DNA from 2 places in the Neptunomonas sp. ABH4_499 genome. Region 1 is predicted to be linked to the other one. Evidence: predicted binding sites of a transcription regulator. Region 1 holds the regulator's gene; the other holds the start of a gene.
The links. The regulator LexA, encoded in region 1, represses DNA repair genes until DNA is damaged. The targets are predictions, from matches to a motif close to TACTGTNTANNTANACAGTA.

Region 1 (16,534 bases):
GCGCTGCGAATATTACTGTGAGCCTAAATCTGAAGCGCAAGTGGACGAGGCGCTGGCCTTTGCCAAAGAGAAAGGCCTCTGCGTTTCGGTGCTTGGTGGCGGAAGCAATATTTTAATCAGTCCACATATTGATGGCCTTGTGATCTGCCCGATGCTCAAAGAGCAATCCATCACGGAAGGTCAGGATGATGTTCAACTTCATGCAGGGGCTGGCATCGAGTGGCACTCACTGGTGGCGTGGAGCATTGAACAGGGCTTAAGTGGTCTTGAAACGCTTGCGCTTATCCCAGGGCATGTGGGTGCGGCTCCGATTCAAAATATCGGAGCGTACGGCGTTGAAGTGAAAGACCGCTTGGTCAGTGTGCGTGCATTTGATCAAGCCCAGCAACAGTGGCGTACGCTTAGCAATGCGGAATGCGATTTTGGGTATCGAGACAGTTTATTTAAACGTCATCCGGGGCGTTTTATCGTAACGAGTGTGACCTTCTCGTTAACCCGATCCAACAAAGCGCAGCCGATCCGTTACTCGGCTTTGGCCAATGCTATTGATCACCCATCCCCGAGTACAAATCACGTTTTTGATGCGGTGTGTGCGATGCGTCGATCCAAATTGCCGGACCCTGCCATCATCGGGAACGCTGGAAGCTTTTTTAAAAACCCGGTGATTGAAGCGCCGCTTTGGAAGCAGATCCAAACCCGTTACCCTGATGCGGTTGGGTTTGATGCAGAGCCAGGGTATAAAAAAATGGCCGCAGGTTGGTTAATCGACCGTTTAGGCTGGAAAGGAAAGCAGCAAGGAGCGGTGGGCGTCTACCCTAAACAGGCTTTGGTGTTAACCCATCAAGGGGGCGGCACATTGGATGAGCTTCTGGCGCTCGCCAACGAGATCCAAAGTAGCGTTCGCGATAACTTTAGTATCGATTTGGAAATAGAGCCTCAATTGTTTCCACAAAGCGACACATTAAGGTGATATTCTGCCGGTCGGCATAATAATGCTCAAGTATTTCAGGTTTTGCCTGATTAAAAGAAGAACAGCAAAGCAGATGGCATGGAGTCCGTAGTGAAGAACTTGAAAATAAAACAAAAAATGTTGATTTTGACCGCCGTACCTTTGATCTTGGCGGTTGTGATCATCACCGGTTTGTCGATCGTTCAGATCCAAGCATCGGGTGAGATGGAGAAGAACACACTTCGTACCTCGATGATGGCCGATAAAGAAACGGCGCTGAAGGATTACATGTCGATCGTTGAGACCGCGATTCGACCTATCTTAAAGGATTACCCGCAATCCTCGCTGGCGCTGCCGCGCTTGAAAGACACGCTAACCACCATTCGCTATGGGGATGAAGATGGCTACATCTTTGCATTTAGCTTTGATGGCACCACCATGGTTCATGCCGGTCAACCGCAACTGGTAGGTGAGAACCTAATCGATATGCAGGATACCGATGGCACCAAGGTGATTGCGGAGCTGATCAAAGTGGCGCGTACCGGTGGTGGTTTTGTCGAGTATCGCTGGCACAAACCTTCTGAAGATGCGGAGTTTCCAAAGCTGAGTTACGCCACCAGCATCAACGAGTTGGGTTGGATGATCGGTACCGGTTTCTACATTGATGACATCGACAAAGCGGTGGCACGTCTGGAAGCGGAAGTGGAAGCGAATATCCTGAAAACCGTGATGACCTCTTCAATTGTGGGTGGTGTCATTCTGATTGTGATGCTGATCATCAACATCATCATTGCCAACCGTACCATGGTGAATCCTATTCGTGATCTGGCCGAAAGTGCACGCCAAATGAGTTTGGGGCAGATGGATACCGAGATTAAAGTCGATTCCAAAGATGAGATTGGCGAGCTGGCCTATGCGATCAGTCGTATGCAGAAAAGCTTAAAAGTGGTCTTTAAAAAGCTGCGCCAAAAATAAACTTAATCGATGTGCGATACCCCTTAAGGCAGCTTCGGCTGCCTTTTGTGCTATAACCTAAAGACGAGGAATGTGCAGGCAGTGAGCAGGATGAAGTCATGGTTATCCAAGGTAACAACCCATAAGCCCCTTATGATGGCGGGCGGCGGGTTTCTGTGCGCTTGGGTTTTGAGTGCTTTTTTCAATTTAAACCACTTATGGGTGGGCCATTTAAACGGATTATCCGTCTTGGGTTTGGATGATCTGCCCATCGCTTTATCCCTCTCCCTAATCGTATTGGCCATCTTTGGTTATCGCTACCGCAGTCATTTTAATGAGACGGCCAATACGCTATCGGATACTATCGAGCAGCTTGAACACGAAATAGAAGAGCGTAAACACGCTGAAGAGATGGCCGAATTACTGTCGGCCACAAAAAACGAAGTTTTGCACCGAGAGACCGAGCGCTCCGAGCAATTGGAGCTGATTACCCGCATGGGCGATTACATGGCCTCGGTGTCATCTCTGGATGAACTCAAACAGATCAGCACGCGTTTTCTTAGGAAGCTTCTGCCTAACCATGCCGTTGGTGTGCTCTTTACCGATCAGCACTTCTCTAAATGGACGTTGGAAGACGCTTGGGGGGACCGGCAGGAGCTGATCCACCGTGAATTTGAAACAAATGATTGCTGGGTACTGCGCCGTGGCCAGCCGTACATCGATCACTCCAACACCCACTCAATGACCTGTAACCATGCCAATAATCAGCATGTAAAGTCTGTGGCCTGTTATCCCATCTTTTGCCGTAACTTTCAGTTTGGGGTGTTACACCTTCGCTCGGAGGCAGAGCAAGTACCCTTGTTGACGCCCGAAGAGGAAAAACTGGTGGTCGGCGTGTGTAACACCATCGGTTTGCATTTTTATAACGCCAAGTTACGTGCCGAGCTCAGTCTGGCATCGAGCCGAGACGAATTAACCGGCTTGCTGAACCGAAGGGGCTTGGGGAATACGTTAAAACGAGAAATACATGCATCATCCAATCAGGGCTATCATGTGTCGGTTGCCATGATGGATATCGATCACTTCAAACAATACAACGATACCTATGGCCACCCCGAAGGCGATAAGGCCCTTCGGTTTGTCGCTGAGCAACTCACCAAGCACCTTCGTGCGCGTGATGTCATTGCCCGGTACGGTGGTGAAGAGTTTATCGTTATTTTGCCGAATACCCGTAAAGCAGAAGCGTTTAAAAAGCTCAAAAGCCTGTTAGAGGTAATTCATAAAGCGTCGGCGGCATCACCGGAATGCCAGCGCCCGATTACCTTATCGGTCGGGTTGGCCACCAGCCCAGAGGATCAGACCGATGAAGAGCGCTTGATTAAACTGGCCGATATGGCATTGTATGGCGCGAAAAAGCGTGGGCGTAATTGCGTGGTGCCTTATTTGAATCCGGCCAAGGTGCAGGAGAAAGGGGGCGCTAAACGTACGGTCGCTCGCGCTCAGGAAGAGCAACAGTAAGCGCATTGAATGATCCTCTACATAGCCGAAAAACCCAGCCTTGGGCGAGCCATCGCCGATGTACTACCGAAACCCCATCGCAAAGAAGACGGGTGCATCCGGCTGGCCAATGGGGATGTCGTCTCTTGGTGCATAGGGCATCTATTAGAGCTTGCCGAGCCTGAGCATTACGATGAGCGCTATCAAAAATGGTGTGTGGAAGACCTGCCGATTGTACCTAGCCAGTGGGAGTGGGTACCCAAGAAGGATACGCGCAAGCAACTCACATTGCTCAGAAAGCTGATCAAAGAAGCGGACGAAATTGTTCATGCAGGCGACCCTGACCGTGAGGGGCAATTGCTGGTGGATGAAGTCATCCAATATCTAAAAGTCCCCGCCTACAAAAAAGATCAAGCCAAGCGTTTATTGATCAGCGACTTAAACCCAAGTGCGGTGAAAAAAGCCCTGCATCAGTTAAAACTCAATCGTGAATTTATACCGTTATCTACATCCGCTTTGGCCCGTTCGCGTGCCGATTGGATGTACGGGATGAACATGACAAGGCTCTGTACCGTCACTGGCCGACAAGCCGGTTACAACGGGGTTCTGTCAGTAGGGCGCGTCCAAACCCCGGTTCTTGGTTTGGTGGTCGAGCGGGATCAAACCATTGAAAACTTCGTCTCAAAGCCTTTCTATGAGGTCTGGGCGCACATTGTGACCGATGCGAGCGAGCGCTTTAAAGCCAAATGGAAGCCGAGCGAAGCCTGTCAGCCGCATCAGGATGAGGAGGGGCGTGTCCTCAATAAAAAATTGGCCGACAATGTGGTTGAGCGTATCACTGGCAAACCCGCCAAAGTCAGTCAGTTTAAAGATCAGCGAAAGAAACAAGCCCCGCCTTTGCCGTATAACTTGTCGGCATTGCAGATTGATGCGGCCAAGCGTTTTCAAATGAGCGCTAAAACGGTGTTGGATGTCTGCCAAGGCTTGTATGAAAAGCATAAGCTCATTACGTATCCGCGCTCTGATAATCGCTACCTGCCCAAGGAGCATTTTCAGGAAGCCTCCCGTGTGGTGGCCGCGATTGAGCGCTTGGCACCCCCGTTAGCACCGCATTGTCAGCAGGCTGACCTTAGTCGCAAATCCAAAGCTTGGGATGACAAGAAAGTAGGTGCGCACCATGCGATTATCCCAACGGCAAAAGCCAGCTCTGGTGCGTTAAGCCAAGCGGAAAAAAATGTTTACGAGCTGATCGCACGCCAATACCTGATCCAGTTTTTTCCGTTCTTTGAATACGATGAGCGATTCATTGAGCTGATCATTGAAGGGGGCGTGTTTCAGGCCAAAGCTCGGGTCACTGCCATCGAGGGCTGGAAAGCGCTGTTCCCGCAACGAAAATCGGACTCAGCCCCATCGGATGATGATGGCCTGACGGATTTTTTACCGAAGCTTTCGGTCGGGGATATGGCCTTATGTGAGAGGGGAGAGTCGCAAGAAAAGCACACCCAGCCCCCAAAACCCTTTACGGATGCCACACTCATGTCGGCGATGACGGGCATCTCCCGTTACGTGAAAGATGCGGATATCCGAAAGATACTGCGCGAAACTGACGGACTAGGTACCGAGGCCACGCGTGCTTCCATCTTGGAGCTCTTATTCCGGCGCAACTATTTGAATCGAGAAGGCAAAAACATACGCTCTACCGAGACCGGACGGCGGTTGATTAACAGTCTTCCTGAGATGGCGGTTAAACCTGACATGACGGCTCAGTGGGAATCGCAACTGAGTGCGATCAGTGAAAAACAGCAAAATTACCAAGCGTTTATGGGCGCTCTGATCAACACCTTGCCGGACTTGATGAGCTCGGTCGAGGTCGGTCAATTTTCAGGTTTAAAAGGGCTTGGGAAACCTGCCGTGAAACGTCGGTCTAAAAGCAGCCGAAAGCCCCGTGCTAAGAAAGCCAGTTAAAACCAGCCCGTTTGTCCCGTTCGTTAGCTTACCCAGTATAGGATGCCTCTGAAAATGGATGCTAAGCGCACCTACTCAATTTGCTTTAAGCCCCATTGGTTGATGTCGCTCTTTGGCGCAAAAACCGCCGTCTTATCGTTGGGGGCGTCTGGGTTTTAGTTGAACATGAATGGACGCATAAAGCCTGTCCGTTTGGTGTCGTTAAAGCGGGATCAATCCGTTAAAGACGGTGCCTTTTTCTCGACGATCACCTTCGCCACGGATAAGGGACGAATTGCTCTGGATGGTCTTTCAAAAAACTTTTTAGATCAATCATTTAAAGAGATAAGATCATACTACTTATCGCATTTAGTACCCGATGTAAACGCCGCGGTCGATCAGATCTCAACCATCATAGAGGGAGGGTATCTTCGCGAAGCGGATGCAAAGCAGGCGCAAACGATTGCGCAAAAGGCGTTCGAGTCCTTTGGTGAAGTGCCCGAGTTTGATGAAGAGTGCCCGATCAATCTTACCCCGTTTGAGTGGGTTGCTTACGTTGCGAATTGGCAGGCAAGTGATATCAAAGCGCTGCAACAAGCTTTTATTGATGCAGAGCTTACGCGTTACCAGTCGTTTTTTGATCGGGTCGAGTCTCAGCCGTTAACGCAAAAGCAACGTGAAGCGTGCGTTATCAATGAGGAAAACAACCTAGTACTGGCAGGCGCAGGCACAGGCAAAACCAGCATCATGGTCGGGCGTGCTGGGTATCTGATCGAAAGCGGTCAAGCAAAGCCGCAGCAGATTTTGATGCTTGCGTTTGCTAACAAAGCCGCAAAGGAGATGCAGACCCGTTTAGACGCAAAGTTAAATGCCAAAGGGATAATGGCCACAACCTTTCATAAACTTGGTAAAGAGATCATTGCCAAGGTTGAAGGCAAACAGCCATCCATTACGCCCTTTGCTGAAGACGACAAGTTACTGGCATGGCAAGTGAACGAGTGGTTTGAGGCGCTGCTAAAACAGCCCGAGTATCAAGAAACCGCGATTCGTTATTTTGCGAAGTACCTGTACCCCGATGCGAATGAGTTCGACTTTGAAAGCGAAGGTGAGTATTACGACTTTCTGCTGGCAAATGACATCCGAACCTTAAAAGGCGAGCAGGTAAAAAGCCTGGGTGAATGCTTGGTGGCCAACTACCTATTCAAGCAAGGGATCGAGTACCGATACGAACCCCCTTATCAGCACGACACGGCAACGAAGGAGTATCGACAATACCGACCAGACTTCTACCTGCCGCAACACGACGTCTACATTGAGTACATTGGCACGGAACGCAATGGGAACACCGCCCCTTACATCAATGCACAGGAGTACAACGACAGCTTGGCTTGGAAGCGCTCTGTTCATGAAGCTCAAGGGACGACGTTAATCGAGCTTTTTCATTATCAAACCCAAGAAGGGATTTTGTTCAATGCGATTGATCATGCCTTGTCTTCGCTTAGGATAAACTGCGATCCATTACCGCCTGAGGCGGTCCTTGAAACATTAAGAGAGTTCGGGGCGATCCAGGCGTTTTCATCTTTATTGACGGATCTGTTAAAGCGCTACCGTGCCAATGGCTTTGAGCCAGAGCGTTTAGTCGAGGTGATCCAAGGGGCTGAGCGGCCTCATCAAGTTTCGGCGGCTTTAAACTTGTTAAAACCCATTGTGGATGCCTACGAGTCGATGCTTAAAGCACAAGGGTTAATCGACTTTGATGACATGGTCCATAAAGCGATCGAATATGTGAAATCGGGGCGGTTTGTCAGTCCTTGGACTTTTATATTGGTCGATGAGTTTCAGGACATCTCGGAGCCAAGGGCACGATTGATACAGCTTTTGAAAACCTCTGTCCCCGGGGCGACCTTGTTTGGTGTAGGGGATGACTGGCAGGCGATCTACCGATTTACCGGTAGTGATCTTACTTTAACCACCCAGTTTGAGAGCGTGTTTGGGCCAACCCGAATCACGCCGCTGGATTTAACTTTCCGCTTTAACAACCGCATCAGTAATGTGGCCACACGGTTTGTACTTGAAAACCCAAGTCAGCTTGCCAAAGAGTTAACGACGCAAAGCGTGGTGAATAAACCGTCGGTATCTGTGCTTAGGGCGGATAATCGCGATCAGCACGGTCCTATTACCGAGAGCCGTTTGGCGCGAGTGTTGGATAACATCGCGACGATGGCAAGCGAGGGTGCCAGTGTGCTTGTGCTCAGTCGTTTTGGGTTTTATCTTCCGGATCACTCCGAGCGTCGGGTATTGGAAGCGCGTTACCCAAACTTAACGCTTAGCGCTATGACCATCCATGCCTCCAAAGGCAAAGAGGCGGATTACGTAGTTTTGCTGGGGCTTGAAACCGGGAAGTTTGGGTTCCCGTCAAAAAAGCAGACGCACCCACTGCTGGACGCTTTTTTACCCAACGCAGAAACATTTGAATTTTCCGAGGAGCGCAGACTCTTTTATGTGGCGCTTACGCGTGCTAGACATCGAGCCTATTTGATTGCTGATATGGCAGTGGCCTCTGAGTTTGTTATCGAGCTGATTAAAGGCAAATACGATATCGAGTTGGCGGAGTTTGATACGAATCTGACTCAACACCTGTTTCATTTAATGAAGTGTGTCCGCTGTAAAACAGGAACGCTGGTTCGGCGTACCAGTCAGCATGGTTCGTTTTTGGGGTGCAGTAAATACCCGCTTTGCCAACACAAAGAACGTGTCTGTCAAAAGTGCTCTAGCCCAATGGTGCGTCAGGGGCGGTTCAAGGTGTGTTTGGATGCCTCATGTGCGCACACGGTGCCTATCTGTCCACAGTGCGGGGCAGAAATGGTGAAGCGCCGTGGTCAATATGGCGAGTTTTGGGGGTGCCGCAATTATGGTAACTCGCAATCGCCGTGCACCCATACGGAAAATACAATCGACGTTCGACTGAACGAGCCTCATCCAGCGTCGGAAACTTTATCCCCAAGTGTGCCTTCGTAAACCGTCTTCTTGGGTTCAAGTTCTTTAATCAGCGGTTGGATCTCGTCGAGTTTCGGCTGCTTTTTGGTCTGCGAAACCATAGAGCGGACCAACACCGCTTTGGCATGTTTCAGGTGGGAATAGGCCATTAAACGCTCACCATTATTTAAAAGCTGGTGGGCTTGTTGAATGTGAGCTTCAGCTACGACAAGGATGCTGAGCCAGTACAATTCCTGACCGTAACCTTTCGCTTGAGAGGGCGAAATTTTGTTTTGGTCGAGCATCTTTTTTAGCAGCTTTTCGGTGTAGTTGATGTAAATTTGGAACCGTTTGAGATCTTTATCATTGGTGAACTTGGCTTGCCCTGGCAGAGTTCGGTCGACCGACTCCTTTTGATTATTTACCTGAGTCATTAAATCCGAATCGGGCGCCAACAGGGTGATCTCTTCGATCAGCGATAGGGCGTGCTGATTGAGTCGATCTAAGATGTCATCTCGACAACCGGCTGATTTTAAAGCGGCGATGGTATCCAGAATATAAAAGGTTTGGGTTCGTAATTCGCGCAAACGATCCCCCTTGACTTCTGCGGCGTGTTCACGTCTTGATATAAAATAATTCAAGCCAATGGCACATAAGCCGATGAAGCCAATGAGTAAAAGATAATAGATGTATTCAGTTTGCAAGAACGGCTGCCTCTTTTTCTGAACGCTGTTGGAATGAAACAGACGGACATTAACGGTATGTTTGTAAACGCATCGTGCCAAGTTCGGAACACGCCTAAAGTATAGGATGTCCGAGGCTTTGTTGTTTTATTGAATTATAGTGATTACAGCTTTTTTTGGTAGAGTTGCTTGACCCTGTAATGTTAAGCACTTATATATGCACGCTGTTTTTTGCCGCCACCAATTTGAGGATACACAGACTGATGGGTAAGTCGCTCGTAATTGTAGAGTCTCCTGCCAAAGCCAAAACCATAAATAAGTACTTGGGGAACGACTACATCGTTAAATCGAGCGTAGGTCATATTCGAGATCTGCCAACCAGTGGTAGCGCTCAGAAAACCGACCCGAAAGAACGTGCTAAACAGGCGGCGCTGACACGCAAAATGTCGCCTGATGAAAAAGCAGAGTACAAGGCGCGCAAATCAAAAGAGCAGCTGATCAACCGCATGGGTGTTAATCCTGAGAACGGTTGGGAAGCGCATTATGAGATCCTCCCCGGCAAAGAAAAAGTGGTAGATGAGCTCAAAAAGCTCGCTAAAAATGCCGACACCATCTATCTCGCGACCGATTTGGACCGTGAAGGGGAAGCCATCGCGTGGCACTTGAAAGAGTCCATTGGCGGTGAAGATGACAAGTTTCGTCGTGTTGTCTTTAACGAGATCACCAAAAAAGCGATTACCTCGGCGTTTGATGATCCAAGCCAGTTAGACATCAGTCGCGTCAACGCCCAGCAAGCGCGTCGATTCCTCGACCGTGTTGTAGGTTACATGTTATCGCCCCTACTGTGGGAAAAGGTCGCGCGTGGTCTGTCTGCAGGGCGTGTTCAATCGGTTGCCGTAAAACTGGTTGTAGAGCGTGAAAAAGAGATTCGCGCGTTTATCCCGGAAGAGTACTGGGAAGTACACGCCGATACCGTAGCAATCCCAGATACTGACCTGCGCTTACAAGTCTCTAAAGCGGCTGGCAAAGCCTTTCGACCTGAATCAGAAAGCGAAACGCAAAAGCACCTGGATGCGCTGAAATCCTCAGATTTCAAAGTGCTCAACCGCGAAGATAAGCCGACCACCAGTAAGCCTTCGGCACCGTTTATTACCTCGACGCTGCAGCAGGCGGCGAGTACCCGCTTAGGCTTTGGTGTGAAGAAAACCATGATGTTAGCCCAGCGCCTATACGAGGCCGGTTACATCACCTATATGCGTACGGACTCGACCAACCTGTCTGATGAGGCAGTGGCGTCGTGCCGTGAGTACATTGAGTCCAATTACGGCGCTAAATACTTACCAGAGCAGCCTATTCGCTATTCCAGCAAAGAGGGCGCTCAAGAGGCTCACGAAGCGATCCGTCCATCGGATGTTGAACGTGAATCCACTCAACTGACCGGGATGGAACGCGACGCAGAGCGCTTGTACGATCTTATTCGTCGTCAATTCTTGGCGTGTCAGATGACACCGGCGCAGTACACCAGCTCTCGTATTTTTGTAAAAGCGGGCGATTATGAGCTGACCACCAAAGGCCGCATTTTGCGCTTTGATGGTTACACTCGTGTTATGCCAAGCAAGGGCAAAGGCGATGAGGATGTGATCCTCCCGGATGTGAAAGCCGGTGAAGTCTTGGCTCTTAAAGCGCTGGACCCTAAACAGCATTTTACCAAGCCAACAGCGCGTTTTACCGAAGCCAGCTTGGTTAAAGAGCTTGAAAAGCGCGGTATTGGCCGTCCATCCACTTACGCATCGATCATCTCGACCATTCAAGATCGTGGTTATGTTGAGGTTCAAAACCGCCGCTTTTACGCCTGTAAAATGGGCGATATTGTGACCGAACGTCTCAACGAGAACTTTACCGACTTGATGGATTACAGCTTCACTGCGCGCATGGAAGATGCGCTCGATGAGATCGCCGATGGTGAAGCAGATTGGAAAGTCCTGCTGGATCGCTTCTATCAAGGCTTTACCCGCAAGTTGACCGAAGCTCAGGATACTGAGCACGGTATGCGTCCAAACTCACCAACGGAAACGGATATTCCATGTCCTGCGTGTGGGCGTCCGATGATGATTCGTACCGGCAGCACCGGCGTATTCTTAGGGTGCTCCGGTTATGCACTGCCGCCGAAAGAGCGCTGCAAAGAGACCATCAACCTGATTCCAGGGGATGAGGTCGTCAGCGCGGAAGCGGACGAAGAGGAAGAATCACGCATTTTGCGTAATAAGCACCGTTGTCCGCTGTGCGACAGCGCCATGGACAGCTACCTGATTGACCAAAACCGTAAGTTGCACATCTGTGGTAACAACCCAGATTGCCCAGGTTTTGAAGTCGAGCAAGGCAGCTATCGCATCAAGGGGTATGATGGCCCTGTGATTGAGTGCGATAAATGCGGTTCGGACATGCAGCTAAAAAATGGCCGATTTGGTAAATATTTTGGCTGTACCAGTGAGTCGTGTAAAAACACTCGTAAGCTCTTGAAAAACGGTGAGCCTGCGCCACCAAAAATGAACCCGGTACCGATGCCGGAACTTGCCTGCGAGAAAGTCGAAGACACTTACATCCTACGTGATGGTGCCAGCGGTCTGTTCCTTGCGGCAAGCCAGTTCCCGAAAAACCGGGAGACGCGTGCGCCGAAAATCATTGAGCTTTTGCCGCACGAAAAAGAGATCGACCCTAAATACGCTTTCTTGTTCAGTGCGCCAACGCATGACAATGAAGGCAACGAGACGATCGTTCGTTACAGCCGTAAAACCAAAGAGCAGTACGTCATGACTGAGGTTGAAGGTAAGGCAACGGGTTGGAAGGCTTTCTTTGAGGGCGGCAAGTGGGCCATTGAAGAGCCCAAAGCCAAGAAGAAGTAACTCGCTTACACCCATTGGCACAGTCAGGCGGAGGGCGCGATGAGCCAAGTATATTTAGTGCGAACTAACCAGAAGGTTAACTTTGCGCGAATTCAGTTAGATATGCTTGAAGATGCGCACGACGAAAATGGCTGGGATAAACACGCCAAGATTGAGGCGTTACACGAAAGCATTCTGTTTTTAATGGCATCGGCACTGGATGCCTACTACAAAGAGATTGCCGAAAAGTATCGCTTTAATCCGGCGGCTGTTAAGGCCTTCGATGACTTAGAACAGATGGTTGAGGCCTCTGTGCAAGAGTCGCCAGAGGTTCAAGAGATTCGCCAGCTACTCTCGATTCGGGGCAGTTGGTTGAATCGTTTGATGTCCGCTTATCAGGCTTGTTGGCGTGCAGCCGATGGGGTTGTTGAGCCAAAGTCGATGAGTGTTTCAGAGATACACGTGGTGCAAATCAACCCAGATCATAAGCAAGATAAAGACTTGCTGATCGAGCTGAAAGGTTGGTTAAACGAGATACGACGTTTGCTGGAAGCGCAGCGTTCGTCGTTCCAAGAGTGGTAATGTGTAAACGATGGACGAAGTAGTGTTAGAAATCGTACGTTTGCCATCTGGCGAATATGTTATGCGCCGGTCAGGCGATGAAGAGGCCTTGATGACATTAACAGTGTCGGAAGAGGTCAGTGATAATCTGTTAGAAAAAACCGAAGAGCTCGCCCGAATGATGTTAGTAGCCGGAGCACACATGCTGTCGGACCTAAGTGGTGAGATGCCGCTTGAAGGCGAGCAGGTAGAGCAAGAGATCGATATCGAAACGATTCGCCCATCGGTTATTCACTGACCGAAGGTGCTTGCCGCGGCCGCACTGTCAGTGGGCGGCACGGCAACGAATCAACATCGCATCACTCCCACCGCGTTGAGCCGCATTAACGAGCGCATCGTAACTTTGATTGCTCAGCTCGCCATCCCAATTGATCACCACATTGCAGTTGCCGATTTTAAGGGCCATATTGGCCAAACGCTCGGTACTGAAATGCTCATCAGAACGCAGAATCATCACCTTATTCAAATCGATACCCGCTTCAAGCAGAAGGGCTTTAGGCAATGTTTTAGGTGGATCAATCCAAGTGAGCCAACGGTTAGTATGACTGAGTTTTGCCAGCACAGGCAGGAGGAGATCAAGCTCTTCCAGGGCTAAACTGTGGCTAACAATCTCAGTCACATGACCACCGCTATGATTCTGTTTGGGTTTTACCGCGATTGCGGCGTGTGTTCGTGGTGTTGCAGGGCGAATCCTACCTAAAGTTTCTAGGCCAGCAGGCTGTTCGGATGTCGCCGTATGGGGTAAAAACTCAGGAAAGACCATCTGCATTAGGGTTCACTCCCTTGACGGATAACGCCAACACCTAGACCTTCGATGGTGAACTCGTCGTGTCGAAGATCAACCACAATCGGCGCGAACTCCTCGTTCTCGGCAATCAGCTCAACTTTGTGACCGGTTTTTTGGAAGCGTTTTACCGTGACTTCCTCGCCGATGCGGGCAACGATGATCTGTCCATTACGCGCTTCGCTGGTTTGGTGAACGGCCAGAAGGTCACCATCCATGATGCCGATGTTCTTCATGCTGGTGCCGTGGACACGCAAAAGATAGTTGGCAGGCGGATGAAAGAAGTTGGCTGAAATCGTGCAGTGCTCTTCGATGTGTTCCTGAGCCAGCACAGGGTTACCTGCAGCCACGCGGCCAATCAAAGGTAAACCTTCGGGTTCTGCTTCGTTTTTCGCTTCTTCCAAATCGGGAATGCGAATGCCGCGCGAGGTGCCGGGGATCATTTCGATCGCACCTTTGCGGGCCAAAGCTTTAAGGTGCTCTTCAGCTGCATTGGCCGATTTAAAACCCAAGGTACGCGCAATATCTGCACGGGTGGGCGGATAGCCGGTTTCAAGAATGTGATCTCGAACGCAGGCGAGAACTTCCGTTTGACGCTGTGTCAGTTTCATACGCTTACCCCTGTAAGGTGACTGTTTTTATATACAGTACATGTGATTATATACAGGAGCGTCGCGCTGTAAAGAGATTTTCTGTTTAAATATCCAGTATCTTGGTATGATCCCCGCCCGAACAACTAAGAGGCCACTTTGTGCTCAGCGACGCGTTAAAAAAATCGATCCAAGAAGCCTATCGACAGTTCTTAAGTCTGCATGATTTAAAGCCGCGATATGGGCAAAAGATGATGATCGCTCAAATCGCCCGAACCCTCGGTAATATCGAGGTGAACGAAAAAGGTGAGCGAAAAGGGCAGGATCACATCTGTTTGATCGAAGCGGGCACAGGCACCGGTAAAACCATGGCGTATCTGATTGGCGCGATTCCGATCGCCAAAAGCCAAGGTAAAACGCTGGTCATCTCGACAGCAACGGTTGCTCTTCAGGAGCAGCTTCTGCATAAAGACCTCCCTGAAGCTTCGCGCTTAATGGAAACGCCGGTCACCTATATGTTGGCCAAAGGCCGTGGTCGTTACTTCTGCATTCAGCACGCTGAAAAGATCTTAGAAGGCCAAGGTCAATTAGGACAAATGGCCCTTTATGAAGATGAATATGAGCATAAGATGGACCCAGCATCGGTGCAGCTCTATTCCGAATTGTTGGATCAATTTGCCTCGGGTCAGTGGGATGGCGACCGTGATAGCTTAAAAGATGAGCTGGATGAGGACCTTTGGCAGCCACTGACCAGTGATCACACCCGCTGCACCAATCGTCGTTGCATGCACTTTAATGTGTGTCCTTTTTTTAAGTCGCGTGATTCGCTGGATAAAGCCGATGTGGTGGTTGCAAACCATGACCTTGTCTTGGCCGACTTATCGCTTGGGGGCGGTGCTATTTTGCCGGACCCAGTTCAATCGGTGTACGTGTTTGATGAGGCACACCACTTATCGGCCAAAACCACAGGGCACTTCGCTTACAACCTGCGTGTAAAAAGTACCGATCGTTGGTTAAAGACGATCACTCGCCAGCTTGATCACCTCATCGATGACTGTGATAGTCAGCCAGTCATGATGCAGTACATTGAAAAAATCGCTCCGGCGGCAAGCGAGATGCATCAGCAGTTAGAGCTTTTAAACTTACAGTTGTCGGCGATGATCTCCCCAGAGGATATCCAAAAGGATCGTTTTCGATTCCCGCAGGGGGTGTTGCCTGAGTCTTTAATGGAGCCCTGCAAAGGCCTTGCCCAAGCGGCGGAGCGATGGAGTCTTAAGGCCGAGCAGATTGTTGATCTCTTAAAAGAAGCGCTGGATGGCGGGATTCCTGAAATCAAACGTGAAGTGGCCGAGCGTTGGTACCCTAAGATGGGTCAGGCGTGGTCGCGTGCGCAGTCCATTTATTGGTTGGCCCGAAGTTACGCCAAGGCCGATGTGCCTGGTGTTGCACCAACTGCGCGATGGATCAACTTGGTTGAGTCCTCCGACGGGCTTGATTATGAATGTCGCAGCAGCCCTGTTTCGGCTGCGGATACCTTGGAAGAACACTTGTGGAAGCCCGCCTTTGGTGTGGTGCTGACCTCGGCAACCTTAACGGCGCTCGGTCGTTTTGATCGCATTAAGGGTGATCTTGGATTGCCCCTTGAAACGGTGTCAGAACAACTGCCAAGTCCGTTCGATTATGCCCGTTGTGGTGTCCTAAAAGTGCCAAAAATGCACTCGGACCCTGGTAAACCGGATGAGCATTCGGATGAAGTAGCGACTTTTTTGAAGCAGGCACTCGGTAAAGCGACGGCAACACTGGTATTATTCAGCTCTTGGCGGCAGATGTTATCAATTAAAGATCAATTGAGTGGTACACTGTCCGACCGATTGCTGGTGCAAGGTGATTTAACCAAAAATGAGATCATCAAAAAGCACAAAGAGCGAATCGATCAAGGTAAAGCCAGCATCATCTGGGGCTTAGCCTCATTTGCAGAAGGTGTGGATTTACCCGGTGATTACTTAAAACAAGTCATCATCACCAAACTGCCATTTGGCGTCCCGGATGATCCGGTGGATGCGACCATGGCGGAATGGATAGAAGCCAAAGGCGGGAACGCCTTTATGGAATGGACCGTCCCCGAGGCTTCCATTCGACTGACTCAGGCTGTTGGGCGTTTATTGCGTAGCGAACAAGATGCCGGAGAGGTCATTTTATTGGACCGTCGCGTCGTGACCCGACGTTACGGCCGACAACTTTTGGATGCGCTGCCTCCATTTAGAAGAGACATCGAGTAGAGCGAGAATGACATTGGAAACCACGTCAAACGAAGTTCAGAAGTCCGCTGAGCAGAACGATCAGCCAAAGAAGCCACGTAATGATAAGCGTCGTACTTCTTCGCGTAATCGTAAGCCGAAAAAAGACAATCGCTGGACACCTGCACAATACGTTGTAGCCAAGGCCGAAGGTAAGAAACGCTTTCTGGATTTTGATCTGCCCGATGTTGTCCTTCACGGCATTCAAGATTTGGGCTTCGAATACTGCACCCCGATTCAGGCCGAAACGATCGTGCCTGCGTTAGCGGGTAAAGACATCATTGGTAAAGCACAAACCGGTACCGGTAAAACCGCTGCTTTCTTGGTGGGTTTGATCACCGATTTGGTGGATTACTC
Region 2 (16,534 bases), on a different contig from region 1:
TTGGTAGAGCACTGTGATGCAACCATAATCGGTATGTGCACCTGCGCCAATCTGCGCCTCATCGGTCCGACCGCTGTCGGGCGGGTAATGTATAAAGCGTAGCACGGAGATCGGCTCAGCAAAGCGCTGATCAAAAAAGTCCGGCTCAATCTTTAACGCTATGGCGATACCGCGCAACACGGTTTTACCCACCTCCAGCATGCGCCAATAATGGGTTTCCATCATCGCTTGAAATCCCTCAATTTCAGGGTAGCGATTGGGTCCGTGCAATGGTTTGTTGGCCATTACATCGGGATGATCAGCCCCCAGATTGCGCGCCATATCGAAGGTTTCTTTAAAGTCCCCTGGGCGCTCTGGGTCCAGTTGCTCTGTGGCAATGGAGCCGTAGCCGCGGTGATGATCGCTTTGGGTGATATCGATCGCTTTTTTCAGCGCCATCGGGCTATCAAACAGGGTTTTGGCCATGTTCATGACCGATTGCATGGTTTCGTGTGAAACACCGTGTCCTTTGATGTAGAAAAACCCACTGCCTTGGCACGCTTGATCGATCTGTTCCGCCACCGCGGTCCAGTCCTTTGGTTCATCACTGAACAAAGGCGCGATGTCGATCAACGGGATCTCGGCGATGCCAGATTGCGTTTGGGTAGGATGAGTCGAGTGCGCGTTGGATTCAACGGCGTGTTCAAAAGGGCGTTCGGGTGTCATAACACACCTCCTTTATTGGGTTAAAAGAGGGAGCCTTACGCCATGCGCAAGGCCCAGTGTGTTATTTGTTTGGGCCGCACCACAGCCCAGACGTTGGGGGTGTCAGCTTATTTAGGGATATCGCCTTTCACGCCTTCAACGTACCAGTTCATGCCTGCGATCTGCTCGTGAGGCAGGATTTCACCGTCCTTCACCATCAGCTCACCGGCTTGGTTCTTGATTGGGCCAGCAAACGGATGAACCGTACCGGCTTTGATACCATCGATCAGAGCTTGCGCTTCGCTCGCGACCTCAGCCGGAACCGTCGCGCTGAATTCAGGGATCACGATCTCTTCTTCAGCCATACCGCCCCAGTGATCTTCGGAGGTCCATTTGCCATCCATCACTTCTTGTACACGTTTGATGTAGTACGGATTCCAGTTATCCACGACTGAGAACAGGTGCGATTTAGGGCCAAAACGGGACATATCAGACGCTTGACCGGCCGCAAAGACACCACGACGATCCGCCGCTTGCATCGCTGCAGGAGAGTCGGTGTGCTGCAGAATCACATCAACGCCTTGGTCGATCATCGCATTGGCGGCATCGGCTTCTTTACCCGGATCAAACCAGGTATTGACCCACACGATTTTCAGCTCGGCATCGGGGTTGTACTTGTTCAGCGCCAATTGCACAGAGTTAATATCGCGGATGACTTCTGGGATCGGGAAAGAGGCGATGTAGCCCACTTTGTTGGACTTGGTCATCTTCGCCGCTACGAAACCTGCGATGTAACGACCTTCGTAAGTATTAGAGATGTACGTACCGACGTTTTTAGCGCGCTTGTAACCGGTGGCGTGTTCAAACGTCACTTTCGGGAACTGCTTAGCCACTTTCAGCGTTGGGTTCATGAAACCAAAGGAGGTCGTGAAGATCAGTTCATGGCCGGACTTGGCCAAGTTACGAATCACACGCTCAGCGTCCGCGCCTTCAGGAACGTTTTCAACAAAGGTGGTCTCAACTTTGTCGCCAAAGTGCTCTTCAACGGCCTTACGACCTTGATCGTGCTGGTAGCTCCAACCAAAATCCCCGGTTGGTCCTACATAGACAAAGCCCACTTTCATCGGATCATCCGCTGCGACTGTCATGGAAGCGGCCAAACCAAGGCCGGCAACGATGCCCGTCAGGAGTGATTTCAGCGCGGGTTTTTTCATGGATAGAGTCCTCATTGGTCTGATATTGGGCGATCAGGCGTTCGTCGTTATTGTCCTGACCGATCATTTTGTCGAAATCAGAATGCAAAAAGCTGACCAGAAAGACAAGATTAAACGCACACTCGCGCCAAAACTTACGGACGGTCAGCTTTTTGGTACGCCGCTTTGCAGGGTTCAGTGGTCACCGCACCATGTCGGACACCGACATCGCACCCAAGCAGCGCGTTACGATCGCCATTATGCGCTAAAAGAGGGCATTAGCGCATCCTTAAGATGACGAAGATACAAGCTAGGGGAGGGAGCGTTCCGCCAATGGCGTCGAGAAGGTGTACTCCATATCCCACGGGAAGCGGATCCAGGTATCTTGGCTCACTTCCGTAATAAAGGTATCCACCAACGGGCAACCGGCCGGTTTGGCATAGATGGTCGCAAAGTGCGCTTTGGGCAGCAGGTCACGCACCACTTTGGCGGTCTTACCGGTATCGACCAGATCATCCACCAACAGAAAGCCGTCGCCATCGCCTTCCACGCCTTTTAGGATGTTCAGCTCGCCTTGTTTCATCGCCGCTTCACCGGCTTTGGACTTGCCGTAGCTGGTGACGCAGATCGTATCGATCAAGCGAATATCCAACTCACGCGCCAAGATGGCCGCAGGCACCAAACCACCACGCGTGATCGCAATGATCCCTTTCCAAGGACCTTTATCCAGCAAACGCCACGACAGGGCACGGCAGTTACGATGCAGCTCTTCCCACGATACGGGAAAATCACGGTTATAAGGGTGTTGGGACATAGTCTTTCCTTTCAATCAGAGGCGTTAAGGCGCATCACCCTAACGGAATGGCGAAATCATAACCCAAAAGTCAGGTTTTTAGCAGTACCCACTGCCGTAGACAGGTCACTGTAAAGCTCTGCGACAACGTGCCACATCGCTTATGTCGGCTTCTCGCTTAATAATGGACTGGATGGAGCACCGCAGTGCAAATGAGCAACGGGAGCCTCGTTTGCACTGTTTTCCCCTCTAGCGCGCGTTGTTCTGCTCAAAGAGGGTTTGCGCTTCTAAGATCTCACCGAGGTGCAATTCGATCCAATCTGCCATCGCCACCACATGTTCAGCCGCCTGCGACCCCAGCGGGGTAAGGCTGTATTCCACATGCGGCGGCACCACAGGATAGGCGATCCGATCTACAAACCCATCGGCTTCTAACGCTTGCAAGGTTTGTGACAACATCTTTTCACTCACGCCCCCAATGCAACGGCGCAGATCGCTGAACCGATGCGTGCCTTTGGATAAAGCCACAAACACCAGCACCGCCCATCGGCTGGTCATGTGTTTGAGGATCTCCCTAGAGGGGCATTTTTCGGCAAACACATTCCCCCGATCCATCTGAATCGACAGCGGCGTGCCCTGATGTAACGAGGTCGGCAAGCCGGCTGATGCAGAATCGGAACGATTTGATCCTGAATTAGTCGCTTTTTTATCCATACTTACCTTTTTGTATGTACTTACTTTTAGTTAGCTTAAAGCTTAGCATGGTTTTAACGGATCAACGAGCACGATTGATCCCTCATCTTTCAACCTACTTTAGGAGATTCACCATGCTGGCCATTACAGGCGCAACCGGACAACTCGGTGCTTTCGTCATCCAATCATTGCTCAACAAAACCGACGCTCACGCTTTAGTAGCAGCCGTACGCTCCCCTGAGAAAGCCGCCGACTTAAAAGCCAAAGGCGTGCGTGTGCGTCAAGCCGACTACAATCAACCAGCCACTCTGGCCACCGCATTTGAAGGGGTGGATCAGGTGTTGTTGATCTCCTCCAGCGAAGTGGGCCAGCGCGCCGCTCAGCATCAGGCGGTCATCGATGCCGCCAAAGCCGCTGGCGTTCGTCGTGTGGTCTACACCAGCTTACTGCACGGGGATCAATCCCCATTAACCTTGGCCGATGAGCACAAGACCACCGAAGCGGCGCTAAAAGCGTCAGGCCTTGAGTATGTGATCCTTCGAAACGGCTGGTACAGCGAAAACTATCTGGGCAACGTACCAACAGCATTGGAGCACGGCGTGCTGTTTGGCGCGACCGGCGAAGGCAAGATCGCCTCAGCTCCAAGAGCCGATTACGCCGAAGCAGCAGCCAACGTCCTTTTGGATAAGAGCATCGCATCTGGCCAAGTGTTTGAACTGGCAGGTGATAGCGCTTACACCTTGGCGGATTTTGCGGCATGGATCAGCGAATTTAGCGGCAAAACCGTCACCTTTAACAACCTATCCGAAGCGGAGTACCGCGAGCTACTCGTTAAAGCCGGACTGCCGGAGGGCTTTGCGCACATTCTGGCTGACTCCGACGTAGGTGCCTCTCACGGTGCGCTGTTTGATGATAGCCAGACGCTTTCAACGCTACTGAGACGCCCAACCACGTCAATGAAGCAGAGCGTGCGCGACGCGCTAAGCCAATAACAGTGAACCGATGCTTTTCAAAACGCTCTACACAGAAAACCGACAAGGAGAAAGCGAATGTCTGACGTTATCGTGATTTATCATTCTGGGTACGGACACACCAAAGTCGTGGCCGAACACGTTGCCAAAGGCGCAAACGGTGCTCTGATCGCCATTGATGAAAACGGCGACATCGCCGACAGCGATTGGGATACTCTAAACGCCGCTAAAGCCATCGTCTTTGGCGCCCCGACCTACATGGGCACACCGAGCTGGCAGTTTAAAAAGTTTGCCGATGCCACCTCTAAAATTTGGTTTACCCAAGGCTGGAAAGACAAGGTATTTGGCGGCTTTACCAACAGCGCAAGCCTAAATGGCGATAAGCAAGTCTCTTTGATTGCGATACAAACCTTGGCCTCTCAACACGGCGGCATCTGGGTGAGCTTGGGCTTACCGCCAAGCAACACCAAAGCGGCCACTCGCCAAGACATCAACAACTTGGGCGGCTCGGTTGGCCTTTTGGTGCAATCCCCATCGGATGCCAGCACCGACGAGATCCCGCAGGGGGACTTGGATACCGCCGTCGAATACGGCAAACGCATCGCCGAAGTCACCCAGAAACTGGGGTAATTGACCCCGTTGATCACGGAAAAGAGCGTTTCGGCGCTCTTTTTTGCGTACTGGCTAAAGAATGCTCAGTCTTGTATAGTCGCGTTTGCTCAGGATGAGTAAATCAATCAATAGTAAAAGGAAATATTATGCCTTCCGTATACGAACTGGCTAAAATTTGCGAAGCCTCATATGATGACCACCCGCATGTCGATGGTTGGGAATTAGTACAACCTACATATGATTTTTTTAGTACAAAAGGCTTTTTTGCTGCCTTATTAAAAAAGGGAGATGAATATGTTGTTGTTTTTAGAGGAACGGATGCCATAACAGGTGATGTAAAAAGCGATATCCAATTAACTTTAGGTATAACACCTGACCAATATAAATCAGCAGAGAGAACTTTAAACTCTGTTTTATATAAATTGCAATTAAAAAGTAGAAACAAGCTTACACTTACAGGACATTCTTTGGGTGGTGGATTAGCTGCATTACTTTCATCTAGGAAAAACTATCCTGTTGTTACCTTTAATGCGCCCGGAATGAGAAGAACAGCACTAGCCTCTGATAGAAACATTTTATTTACCTCTGTATTTTCCAGCACAATATCTAATATCACAAATTATATAAAAAATAAAAATGGCATCAGAACTTATATGGATTCATATAGAAATGTATTACACATTCGCAGCGAATGGGATATCGTTTCAATAGGGGCCGGCCCTAAAATAGTAAAAAACTCTATTACCCTAGAAAATAAAAGTTGCGAGACTGATTATTCCCTATTATCTATAACCAGAGCAAAACGTGCTGCTTTGAGAACACTTTGTGCTCATGAAATATCAAAGTTAGCTAACGTTCTTGCTAGTATTACAGAACTGAACGATGAGATTCAATGGTATGAATAATATATATTTTTTAATAGCGGTACTTTTATCAATCACCTCATTAAACATTAATGCTGATGATAAAAAAGACTACGCCTTTGTTTATAGTAAAGGTTTTGAAAAAACGTATAACATGAAAGGATCTCCAGTAGAACTACCAGATGGAATTCATGCGCTTAGAGCTTTTAAGTCAAAATCGGGGTTAGCTGAGGGCTTCATTCTACAAATCTATGTCAGTAACGATATAGACTTAGGCTTTAAGGAAGAAGAAAAGACATTGTTGTCTTATGAAAATGCAACCTATGGGTTTGCTCACTTTGAAGGAGTGGTATCCTACACCAACGATTCCCTTCAGGAACAAGAGAATAGGCTCGAAAAACAGCAAAGTGATGAATATGGTACAAGAGTCTTGTCATATTCAGAACTTATGGCTGGAACAGCTATCTTTCTTCGTTATACTAAAAACGTAATACCAAATCACACCTTGATCGAGGTTGCTATTCCCGGCCCAGAAGATACTGCTGTTTACTTATTCACTGGCGATAAACCAGTGACGGGAATCAAAAACCTTCTAAAAATTACAGGAAAACTTAAGGAAACGGATGATATATCTTCCGATGGGTACTTAAAAATACCGCTTCCGCAAGAAATTCAGGATTTCTACATGGAAAATTGTGGAACGGTATGCCCTTGAGGATATTTATGAACAGTTATTTATAGATAAATAACTGTTCATATTATATATAAGAACAAAACGATTTAGTAATGCTTAAAAAATATATAATTTTATCTACTTTATTTTTTATTGGTTGTTCATCAGGCAGTGATCAAAGCACTAGTAATAAAACCGATCAAGACTATGCCTTTGCTTATGATGAAAACTTTAGTCAAACCTTGAAAACAGTGAGTGGGACTCCTGTTGACTTACCTGACGGTATACATGCAGTTAAAGCATTTAAATCTCACACACTGCATGCAGAAAAGTTTAACCTTCAATTATTTATTACAGACCCTATTAATCTAAACTTTACCGAACCTGATAAAACATTTCTGGCTTATGAAAGTTCAACGTATGGTTTCTTAAGTTTCTCCCAAGCTAGGGGGTTTTCAGATAAAGAAAAACTGAAAAAGCATAATATTGAAGAAAAACGCCAAAGTGATGAATACGCTGGTCGAGTGCTTACTTACTCAAAGAACCTAGCAGGTACGGCATCTTTTTTACGTTACTCTAATACTATTCTTCCGGGATATACCCTCATTGAAGTAGCCATTCCTGGACCAGATGTGGAAGCCGTATATCTTTATACCGGTACAGACGTACCCGTAGGTGTTCAACCCATTCTTAGAATTACCGACAAATTAAAAGAAACCGATGATTTATCTTCCTACGGATATCTGAAAATACCTTTACCACAGGACATTAAAGATTTTTACATGAAAAATTGCGGGTCGTTATGCCCACCTTAGGAACACTCCCACTGAGCGCCGTGTAGGTTATATTGCGCAGATCTGAATGGGCTATCGCATTATCTAGATCAGTCTACTCTAGAGAAAAAAGAGCTTTTGGATCTATCCAAAGCCCTCGTGAAGTAACCTCTCTTGATCTAAGAGTGAGGAGCCCTCCTCACTCTTCTTTACCTCTTTTTCTTTTGCCCTCGATCAATTTCAGTAAAAAAACAGTACTTTAGTACTACAAAATCACGACCTATTGCTGACCTGCGTCTAAAAACTATCTGCTCACATCGGGTCTAATAGATCGCATAACACATGATAATGATTTTTGTTTACAGCGTATCAAGGAGAGATTGATATGAAAGCTGCTGTTGTTAGCGAATTTAAAGGTCCTTTAGAAATCAAAGAGATGCCGCTACCTGAGGTAAAAGCACACGATGTATTGGTAAAGATTCATGCGTGCGGCGTCTGCCATACCGATTTACACGCCTGCCACGGAGACTGGCCGGTCAAACCAAAGATGCCTCTGGTACCTGGGCACGAAGGTGTGGGCGAAATTGTTGAGGTTGGCAGTGAAATCAGCCACCTGAAAAAAGGCGATCGCGTGGGTATTCCTTGGTTGTACAGCGCCTGCGGTCACTGCGATTACTGCCTCGAAGGTAAAGAGACCCTGTGTCTGGAACAGCACAACGCAGGCTACTCGGTTGACGGTGGCTTTGCGGAATACTGCCTAGCTAACGGTGACTACACAGTTAAAATCCCAGACGGTTTAAGCTATGTCGAAGCGGCACCTCTGTTCTGTGCGGGCGTGACTACGTACAAGGCGCTGAAAGTGTCTGAAGTGAAACCCGGTCAGTGGATGGCGATTGTGGGCGTAGGTGGCTTGGGTCACTTGGCCATTCAGTACGCGGTTGCGATGGGTATGAACGTGATTGCGGTTGATACCGGTGATGCCAAAATGGCTCTGGCAAAAGAGCTGGGTGCAGCGCACTGCATCGACTTTATGAAAGAGAGCCCATCCGAGAAAATCGCCGAACTCACCAACGGTGGCGTACACGGCGTTGTCTGCACGGCGGTGTCTAAGCCTGCGTTCTCAGAAGCATACAAATCGATCCGTCGTGGCGGCGCTTGCGTCTTGGTTGGTCTGCCACCTGAAGAGATGCCAGTGCCAATCTTCGATACCGTGCTGAACGGTGTGCGCATCATCGGCTCCATTGTCGGTACCCGTAAAGATCTAAAAGAGTGCCTGCAGTTTGCCGCCGAAGGTAAAGTGCGCGCGACCATCGAAACGAAGAAACTTGAAGACATCAACGAGATCTTCGCGGATATGGAGAAAGGTGAGATCACCGGCCGTATCGTGATGGAAATGAACTGATCGTTTGATCGATATAAAAGGGCGCTTCGGCGCCTTTTTTTATGCTGCCACCCCTAAATCTTCCATGGATGGGCCTCCTCACAGCACAGTGCTTGATCTTTCTAAAAATCAACCTAGAATGCTGTATATATAAACAGTATCTGGTGTCACTATGCTGCCATTCATTCCTCTTAGAGCACAAGCAGGCATCAGCGGTTTTGAGTCGCCTGCGGCAGAATATGCCGAGCTTGCCTTGTCGCTTGATAACATTCTGATTGATCACCCCAGTGCAACCTACCTTGGTATTGTCGAAGGGGAATCCATGACCGGCGTCGGCATCTTCCCAGGCGATATTCTGGTCGTGTCCCGCGCAGAAACCGTACGCGATGGCGATGTGATCGTTGCTACCTTAAACGGCGCATTCGTCTGCAAAATTGCTGATACCCGCAACAAGCGCTTGCTGTCCTCCTCCCAACTGTTTCGTGACTATCAACTGCGCGAAGGGGATGAGTTCTCGGTGGAGGGCGTGGTCACCCGCTCGATTCGGCTGTTCAGACCCCTCACGAAGGAGCTGCGCTGATGTTCGCGCTTGTCGATGCGACAGGCATGTATGCATCGTGCGAGAAGATCTTCGACCCCAGCATACGTAAGCGGCCCGTGGTGGTGCTCAGTAATAACGATGGCTGTGTGGTGGCTGCTTGCCCGATGGCGAAAAAGCTCAATATCCCGATGTTTGGAGCCTACTTTCAGATCAAAGACCACTTGGCCAATCATGGGGTGGTGATTCGCTCCAGCAATTACGAGCTGTACGCGGACATCAGCGCGCGCATGATGGATACCTGCGCGCGCTTTGCGCCAGACCTTCACGTGTACAGCATCGATGAGTGCTTTTTAAGTTTTCTGCACTTTACCCCAAGCGAAGGGTTTGAACCCTACGCATGGCAGATCCGCCGAACCTTATGGAAAGAGGTGCGCTTACCGGTGGGCGTCGGTATCGCCCCCACACTATCGCTGGCCAAAATCGCCAATCATGCCGCTAAGCGTTTACCGGGCTTTCGTGGTGTTGCGGTGATCGATTCCGAAATCAAACGCGAGCAGATCTTAAAGCAGATCCCGATTGATAAGGTCTGGGGCGTTGGGCGACGCTTAACCAAGCAATTTTTAGCCAGCGGAATCCACACCGGCTGGGATCTGGCCAACGCGAACCCCGCGTTAATGCGCAAACACTACTCGATCAAAATTTCGAACTTAGTGTACGAGCTGAACGGCGAGCAGCGCCTTACGTGGGATGCCGTACAAGCCCCCAAAAAAGAGATCTACAGTACCCGAAGCTTTGGCGAGCGGGTCAGTACGCTGGGCCCTTTACAGCAAGCGGCCGCACAACACGTAGGCATCGCCGCCGAAAAACTGCGCCGACAAAACGGCAAAGCACGCGCCATGATTGTCTTTGCTCACAATTCACCTCACGACACCGCCCCGTATTACCGACGCTCTCATCTGGTGAAGTTTGATCATCCCACCGCCGACACTCGTACCCTGACACACGCGGCTTCACAAGCCATCGAGCGCATCTACCGAGAGGACGTTCGCTTTTATAAATGCGGCGTTGGACTGGTTGATCTGGTGGAGGACAGACCAGATCAATCCGATCTATTCATCACCCGCCAAGAACACCCCGAAGTGATGCACTGCCTGGATAAAATCAACGGCCGATTTGGCAAACACACCGCCTTCGTCGCCCGAGAGAGCGGCTTAAAAACCTTTGCGATGCGCCGAGAGTGGCTGTCCCACCAATACACCACGCGGCTGGAAGGACTGATTAGGGTGGGGTGTTTTGATTGATCACAATCTAACGTGCGTTTAAGCTTGAACCATTCAAGCTCAGGATGAGCTTATGCTTACAAGGATGGAATATGAAAAAAGCACTTCAAATCCTTACTTTTATCGCGCTTCCCATTGCAGCACATGCCAATCCACCTACTCCGGATGCTTATGGTTTAGTTGTGTCCAATGCTCAAGTACAAACTTTTCAAGATGGCTGTGTCGATTCGACTCAAAATAGCAACGTCAGTTTTAAAGCTCTGTTTGATCAATTGCATAACAACATGATGATGGAACCTAGGAGCCTACTCATGCTCAAAAGTTGTCATTGGCAAGGTATCGGCTTCAGCTGCTCGATAGTGTTCGATTCCTATGACACACAGCGAAAAGAAACTGGGCCATCGCCGTTCAGCTTTAATTTTTGGGTTCATAAAGATCTTAGTTTAGATGCAGAACACGGCGTTATGTGTTTTTAAAACAGTGGATAAGACAACGGGAGGGGGTGTGGTAATGCGATCTAAACTGGCAAATACACTCAAGACGCTGCTGATATTTACGGTGTTGTACCCGCATATATCGTCAGCCGATCCGTTTACATGCCCACAACACATAGAAACCCAACAAGGCTTGATCAAAGAGCAAGCAGGCTTCGATCAGTACAGCCGAGTGTTACCCAATGACCTATTAGCCGTTGGCTTTACGGATGGACATCCCGATGAGAAAAGACTGATCAAGCCGGATGCCGAAGGGCCAAATGGAGAATCCAAGTACGAATTCTTCACATCAAGAGATATTTGGATGTTGTGCTATTACAGCAATACAGAAGTAACATTGATGAAAAATATTGGCCTGCAAAAGAGATGTACAGTGACTGGACGCAATAGCCACTGTAACTGATGAAAATGACAAAGACATTACTCTCTACACTATTAGGATCTGTACTGGGTGGGCTATTTATTTACCTTGTCATAGAGATCTATGTATCGAACTTTCCCATAGAGATTACAGGTGGAGAAGATCAAATGAATCGGAACTTTTTAATCGCAATGGCCTTATTAGGTTTAGGCTGTGTCATCGGTGGTGTATCAGGTTATAAAATCGCTAAGCGCTTTTGAAAGATCTTCGTGTGATATCACTACAAAGCAACCAGCCGTTATGTTTGAAAAAATAGCTGAGCTGCTTAAACAAGGTTAGTATATTTGGTATGTTTAATTCATGTGCAATAAAAACTTTAAGGATAACTATATGAAAATAGTATTTTCTATTAGTAACAAAATGCTTTGCCTAGTGGCGAAATGCATGTCAATTTCAATTCCTGCTTCTAGTGGTAGAGGGGGATGCTTGAATAACCCTTCCGCTGCGTGCCAGATGACACCGTTCGAAGGGCCATTACCTATAGGTGAGTACTATATTGTTCCTAGTGAGATAAGTGATCCTTCTTTCATAAAGGACCTAGCCAGAAACACGCAAGGAGACTGGGGCGATTGGCGTGTTAGGCTTCATCCCAAGCCAATGACTAATACATTTGGTAGAGATAATTTTTTCCTTCATGGTGGTGGCCTTGAAGGTTCCGCCGGTTGTATTGATATTGGAGGGGGGATATTGGGTAATTCTAATACTGATACAATTCTTAACATGATTTCGTCTAGCAAAAATCATATTCTAGTTCAGGTTATAAAATGAAAAAATTATTTTCTATCATTTTTATTTCTTCACCTTCATTGTGCTTTGCAGAAATTTCAGACAAAGTTCCAAGTGTATTTAACATGTGGACCCTGGGATTAACACTTGGTATTGTCTGTCTAATTATTTCCTACTTTCATAAATTAGGACTTTGGGTTTCAATAATATTGACCACAATAATATTATATCTTCGATACAACCTTTTCTCTGATAAATATTTTATTGAACCTCTTATTTCTGAAATGGGGGAGAATTATATACTTTACGGTTATTTTTCTTCAATCTTGATTATTTTTCTAGGATTAATTGGCTATTTACTAGGAAAGAAACATAAAAAATCAAAGTAAAATAGCGTTTATGTAATAATCAGTCAATTATTTCGGTTTTTTAAATAAAGATACAATTAAATCCTGCTTATAGTTACAGAGCTTACATAACCGAACCTCTTCGCAAAAAGACAACATCCTTCTAAAGCATAGGCTGTTGTCTTTTCCGCTCAAAATAGATAAACCACAATCCAATACAGACAAACACCAGCAGGTAAGCCAGATCATCCACTACGAAGCTGTAAAAAGGACTCTCGAGAAGATCATTCTCATCCACAGAGAATACGTAGTAGGCTCCGCTGTTAATATCATCCAGCAGTATATGATTTTCCAAAGAGGGCACCGCCCTCAGTGCCAGCATGTGGGTTGGATCATCACGAAAGGTAATTTCCGTCGAGAACAGCTTAAGCAGCAACACGAACAGTGCGATCGCACTTAAGGTGCATGGCCAAGCTCGCTTGATCAACTCAGTTTCCCCGCCAACTTCCTCGCCATTTGCGAGTGATCGGCGATCAGTTTGTCGGTGTCCAGCCCCGGAATCACGCCTTTTTCGACCGTCCAGTTTCCTGCAACCATCACGTAATCCGCTTTGTGTGCGCCACACAGTAAGAGGGCGGCCAAAGGGTCATGACTGCCGGAGAAGCGCATCTCATCGAGTGTGAACAAGGCCAAATCCGCTTGTTGCCCAACCGCGATGCGGCCCACATCGTGACGGCCGAGAACCTTAGCCGAGCCTTCAGTGGCTAAGCGGTACGCATCAAAGTGCGTCATGTTGGATGATCCATAGCGTAGACGCTGCAGATACAGCGCTTGGCGCACTTCTTGGATCATATTGGAGCCATCATTCGATGCCGAACCATCCACACCTAAACCAACTGGGGCACCAGCGGCTTCGAGTTCTTTTACGCGTGCAATGCCGGAGGCCAGCATCATGTTGGAGGTTGGGCAGTGGCAAATACCGACGCCTGCCGCGCCGAGGCGTTTGATCTCATCGTCGTCAAAGTGGATGCCGTGGGCCAGCCAAGTACGCTGGCTAAGCCAACCAACGCTTTCTAGGTAATCGACGGTGCGCATACCAAAACGCTGTTGGCAGAACGCTTCCTCATCGAGGGTTTCAGCAAGGTGAGTGTGTAGGCGAACATCCAGCCGCTCAGCAAGCTCGGCGCTGGCTTTCATAATCTCGGTCGTGACCGAAAACGGGGAGCAGGGCGCAAGCGCAATCTGAACCATCGCGCCGTCACCGCGCTCGTGGTAGCGCTCGATTAAGCGCTCGCTGTCGCGCAGAATGGCTTCTTCAGTTTGCACCGTGGTTTGTGGCGGTAAGCCGCCGTCTTTCTCGCCAAGGCTCATGGAACCACGCGTCAGCATGGCCCGAACCCCCAGTGCTTTCGTCGCTTCCACTTGGGCGTCGATCGCCTCTTCCATCCCCTCTGGGAAGAGGTAATGATGATCCGCCGCCAAGGTACAACCAGAAAGCATTAATTCGGCCATCGCCAACGTGGTGGCCAGCTTTAGCATCTCCGGTTCAAGCCCTGCCCATAGCGGGTAGAGGGTCTTAAGCCAAGGGAACAGCTCTTTATTGAGCGCATCGGGATACGCCCGCGTGAGCGTCTGGTAAAAGTGATGATGGGTGTTGATCAGGCCTGGCAGCACCACATGCGCGCTCGCATCAAAGATACGATCCACCGGTGTGGATGGTTGCTGACCGTGCGCCACCAGCTCAACGATTTTACCGGATTGGACCACCGCACCGCCGCGTGCGTCCTGATCATCCGCACACAGAATCGCCAGCGGCGATTGAAGCCATACACGCTCACTCATCTCAATTACCCCGCAGGATGGAAGGGTTTACCCAGCGACACAGGTGCATGCAGCTTGCTGCGGCCTTGATTGCTCGAGAGAATCACCAGCACCAATACGGTTGCGATGTACGGCAGCATGGCCATCAAATTAGGCGAGACTTCAACGTTCATACCCTGCGCCACCAAGTGCAAGATACTGGCAAGGCCAAACAGATAAGCCCCCAACAGCACACGCTCCGCCTTCCAAGAGGCAAACACTACAAGTGCCAAGGCAATCCAGCCACGACCGGCAGTCATGTTTTCTGACCAAAGCGGCGTGTAGGCGATGGAGAGATAACCGCCCGCTAACCCCGCCATCGCGCCACCAAAGGCGACCGCCAAATAGCGGGTGCGCATCACCGGCAGACCAATCGCGGTGGCGGCGTGAGGGTTCTCACCCACTGCTTTAACAACTAAACCCGGACGTGATGAGCGGAAGAACCACCAAATGGCGGCAAACAAACCAAAAGAGAGATACACAATGTAATCTTGGGAGAAGAGCACCTTACCGATCACAGGAATCTCACTTAAGAACGGAATCGCATACGCATCCAAACCATTGATCGGTTGGCCGACAAAGCCCGCACCAATAAAGGCCGACAGACCAGTACCGAAGATGGTCAGTGCAAGGCCAGTGGCCACTTGATTGGCGTTTAACCCAAGTGCAATGACTGCAAAGAGCTGCGACATCACGATGCCTGCGGCCATGGCGGCAATAAAGCCCAAGGTCAGGCTGCCGGTGGTTAGAGCGGCGATAAAGCCGATCACCGCGCCCATCAGCATCATGCCTTCTTGGCCCAAGTTTAAAACGCCGCTTTTCTCGCAGACCATTTCGCCCAGGGCGACAATCAATAAAGGCGTGCCGATACGTACCATCGTAAAGAGCACATTGGTTATTAGATCCAGATCCATCGTTTCACCTCAAACTACGATGCAACGCGGCTGCGTGCGAAAGAAAATTTAACGCGATAGGTGATCAACACATCGCACGCCAACAGATAAAACAGCAACATCCCTTGGAACAAACCGGTGATCGCAAGCGGCATATTGAGCTCCATCTGAGCCATCTCACCGCCCATGTAGATCAGCGCCATCAAAAGCGAAGCCAAGAGAATTCCGACCGGATGCAGGCGCCCCAAGAACGCCACAATGATCGCGGCATAGCCGTAACCTGGGGAGATCTGCGGGACCAACTGGCCGATTGGGCCACTAACTTCAGAGGCCCCAGCAAGCCCTGCCAAACCGCCGCTGATCAGCATGGTGATCCACACCAGCTTTTTGTCTTTAAAGCCCGCTAAACGCGCTGCGCTCGCATCCAGACCCAGTACTTTGATCTGGAACCCGATAAAGCTGCGACTTAACATGACCCACACCGCCGCAACGGCCAAGAGCGCAAACAGAATGCCGGCATGCACACGCGTGCCATCCACCAGCGTGGGTAAGATCGCCGCATCACTGAACATCGCTGATTCCGGGAAGTTAAACCCATGCGGGTCTTTGAGCGGCCCATGCACCGCATACACCAACAGGTTCAGGGCTATGTAGTTGAACATGATGGTGGTTAGGATCTCGTTGGCGTTAAAACGGGTTTTCAACCATGCGGCCAACAGCGCCCAGAGCGCACCGCCGACCACACCGGCCAATAAAACGGCTGGCAATACCCAGCTGCCTTCGGCCTCTAGAATGTTCACAGCCAGCGCACTGGCCACAAGGCCACCCATCAGCAGTTGACCTTCGGCGCCGATGTTCCAGACATTGGCGCGATACACCACAGCAAGGCCAATCGCGCACAGCAGAATCGGCGCGGCTTTCACACACAATTCGGCCAAGCCATAAGTATCGGAGATCGGCATCACCAGTAAGGTGTACAAGGCATGCAGCGGATCGTGTCCCTGCGCCCAGAAAAAGATGGCGCCTGTAAGCAGGGTTAACACCCCAGCCAGCACCGGCGAGCCATACGCCATCGCTTTGGAGTGTTCACCCCTAGGTTCTAACTTCAGCATAGGGACTCCTTAAACGAGCGACGCGCTTTTCGGCGCTTCGTCGGTGGAAAACATACCCGCCATCCAACGACCAACCTCTTCAAGGGTGGTGTCTTCGGTCGGTTTGATCGGGGAAAGCTCGCCATCACAGATGGCACACAGTCGATCGGAGATCAAAAACAGCTCGTCGATGTCTTCTGACACGACCAAGATCGCAGCGCCTTGATCGCGCAACTCGATCAGCG

Region 2: a site for LexA is predicted at 8,777-8,796, ahead of ACXAF9_RS11575 (LexA family protein). Genes of this name have one in related genera too.

What each region holds. Positions count from the first base shown of each region.
Region 1 is NZ_JBSWXK010000013.1:17,434-33,967, reverse strand. It holds gene murB (UDP-N-acetylmuramate dehydrogenase) at 1-970, shown strand, start outside; gene ACXAF9_RS13760 (cache domain-containing protein) at 1,061-1,924, shown strand; gene ACXAF9_RS13755 (sensor domain-containing diguanylate cyclase) at 2,015-3,421, shown strand; gene ACXAF9_RS13750 (DNA topoisomerase III) at 3,431-5,365, shown strand; gene ACXAF9_RS13745 (UvrD-helicase domain-containing protein) at 5,531-8,362, shown strand; gene ACXAF9_RS13740 (DNA topoisomerase I) at 8,320-8,907, opposite strand; gene topA (type I DNA topoisomerase) at 9,267-11,906, shown strand; gene ACXAF9_RS13730 (DUF6586 family protein) at 11,946-12,467, shown strand; gene ACXAF9_RS13725 (hypothetical protein) at 12,478-12,744, shown strand; gene ACXAF9_RS13720 (SulA-like leucine-rich domain-containing protein) at 12,772-13,275, opposite strand; gene lexA (transcriptional repressor LexA) at 13,275-13,901, opposite strand; gene dinG (ATP-dependent DNA helicase DinG) at 14,042-16,159, shown strand; gene rhlB (ATP-dependent RNA helicase RhlB) at 16,167-16,534, shown strand, end outside.
Region 2 is NZ_JBSWXK010000010.1:27,430-43,963, forward strand. It holds gene ACXAF9_RS11520 (isopenicillin N synthase family dioxygenase) at 1-705, opposite strand, end outside; gene ACXAF9_RS11525 (BMP family ABC transporter substrate-binding protein) at 813-1,898, opposite strand; gene ACXAF9_RS11530 (hypothetical protein) at 1,897-2,175, shown strand; gene gpt (xanthine phosphoribosyltransferase) at 2,188-2,691, opposite strand; gene ACXAF9_RS11540 (winged helix-turn-helix transcriptional regulator) at 2,920-3,384, opposite strand; gene ACXAF9_RS11545 (SDR family oxidoreductase) at 3,498-4,355, shown strand; gene ACXAF9_RS11550 (flavodoxin family protein) at 4,413-4,964, shown strand; gene ACXAF9_RS11555 (Tle-like phospholipase domain-containing protein) at 5,093-5,851, shown strand; gene ACXAF9_RS11560 (hypothetical protein) at 5,844-6,524, shown strand; gene ACXAF9_RS11565 (hypothetical protein) at 6,596-7,297, shown strand; gene adhP (alcohol dehydrogenase AdhP) at 7,641-8,657, shown strand; gene ACXAF9_RS11575 (LexA family protein) at 8,809-9,216, shown strand; gene ACXAF9_RS11580 (Y-family DNA polymerase) at 9,216-10,478, shown strand; gene ACXAF9_RS11585 (hypothetical protein) at 10,550-10,933, shown strand; gene ACXAF9_RS11590 (STY0301 family protein) at 10,968-11,354, shown strand; gene ACXAF9_RS11595 (tlde1 domain-containing protein) at 11,703-12,140, shown strand; gene ACXAF9_RS11600 (hypothetical protein) at 12,609-12,932, opposite strand; gene ACXAF9_RS11605 (8-oxoguanine deaminase) at 12,929-14,287, opposite strand; gene ACXAF9_RS11610 (ABC transporter permease) at 14,293-15,219, opposite strand; gene ACXAF9_RS11615 (ABC transporter permease) at 15,234-16,310, opposite strand; gene ACXAF9_RS11620 (ABC transporter ATP-binding protein) at 16,320-16,534, opposite strand, start outside.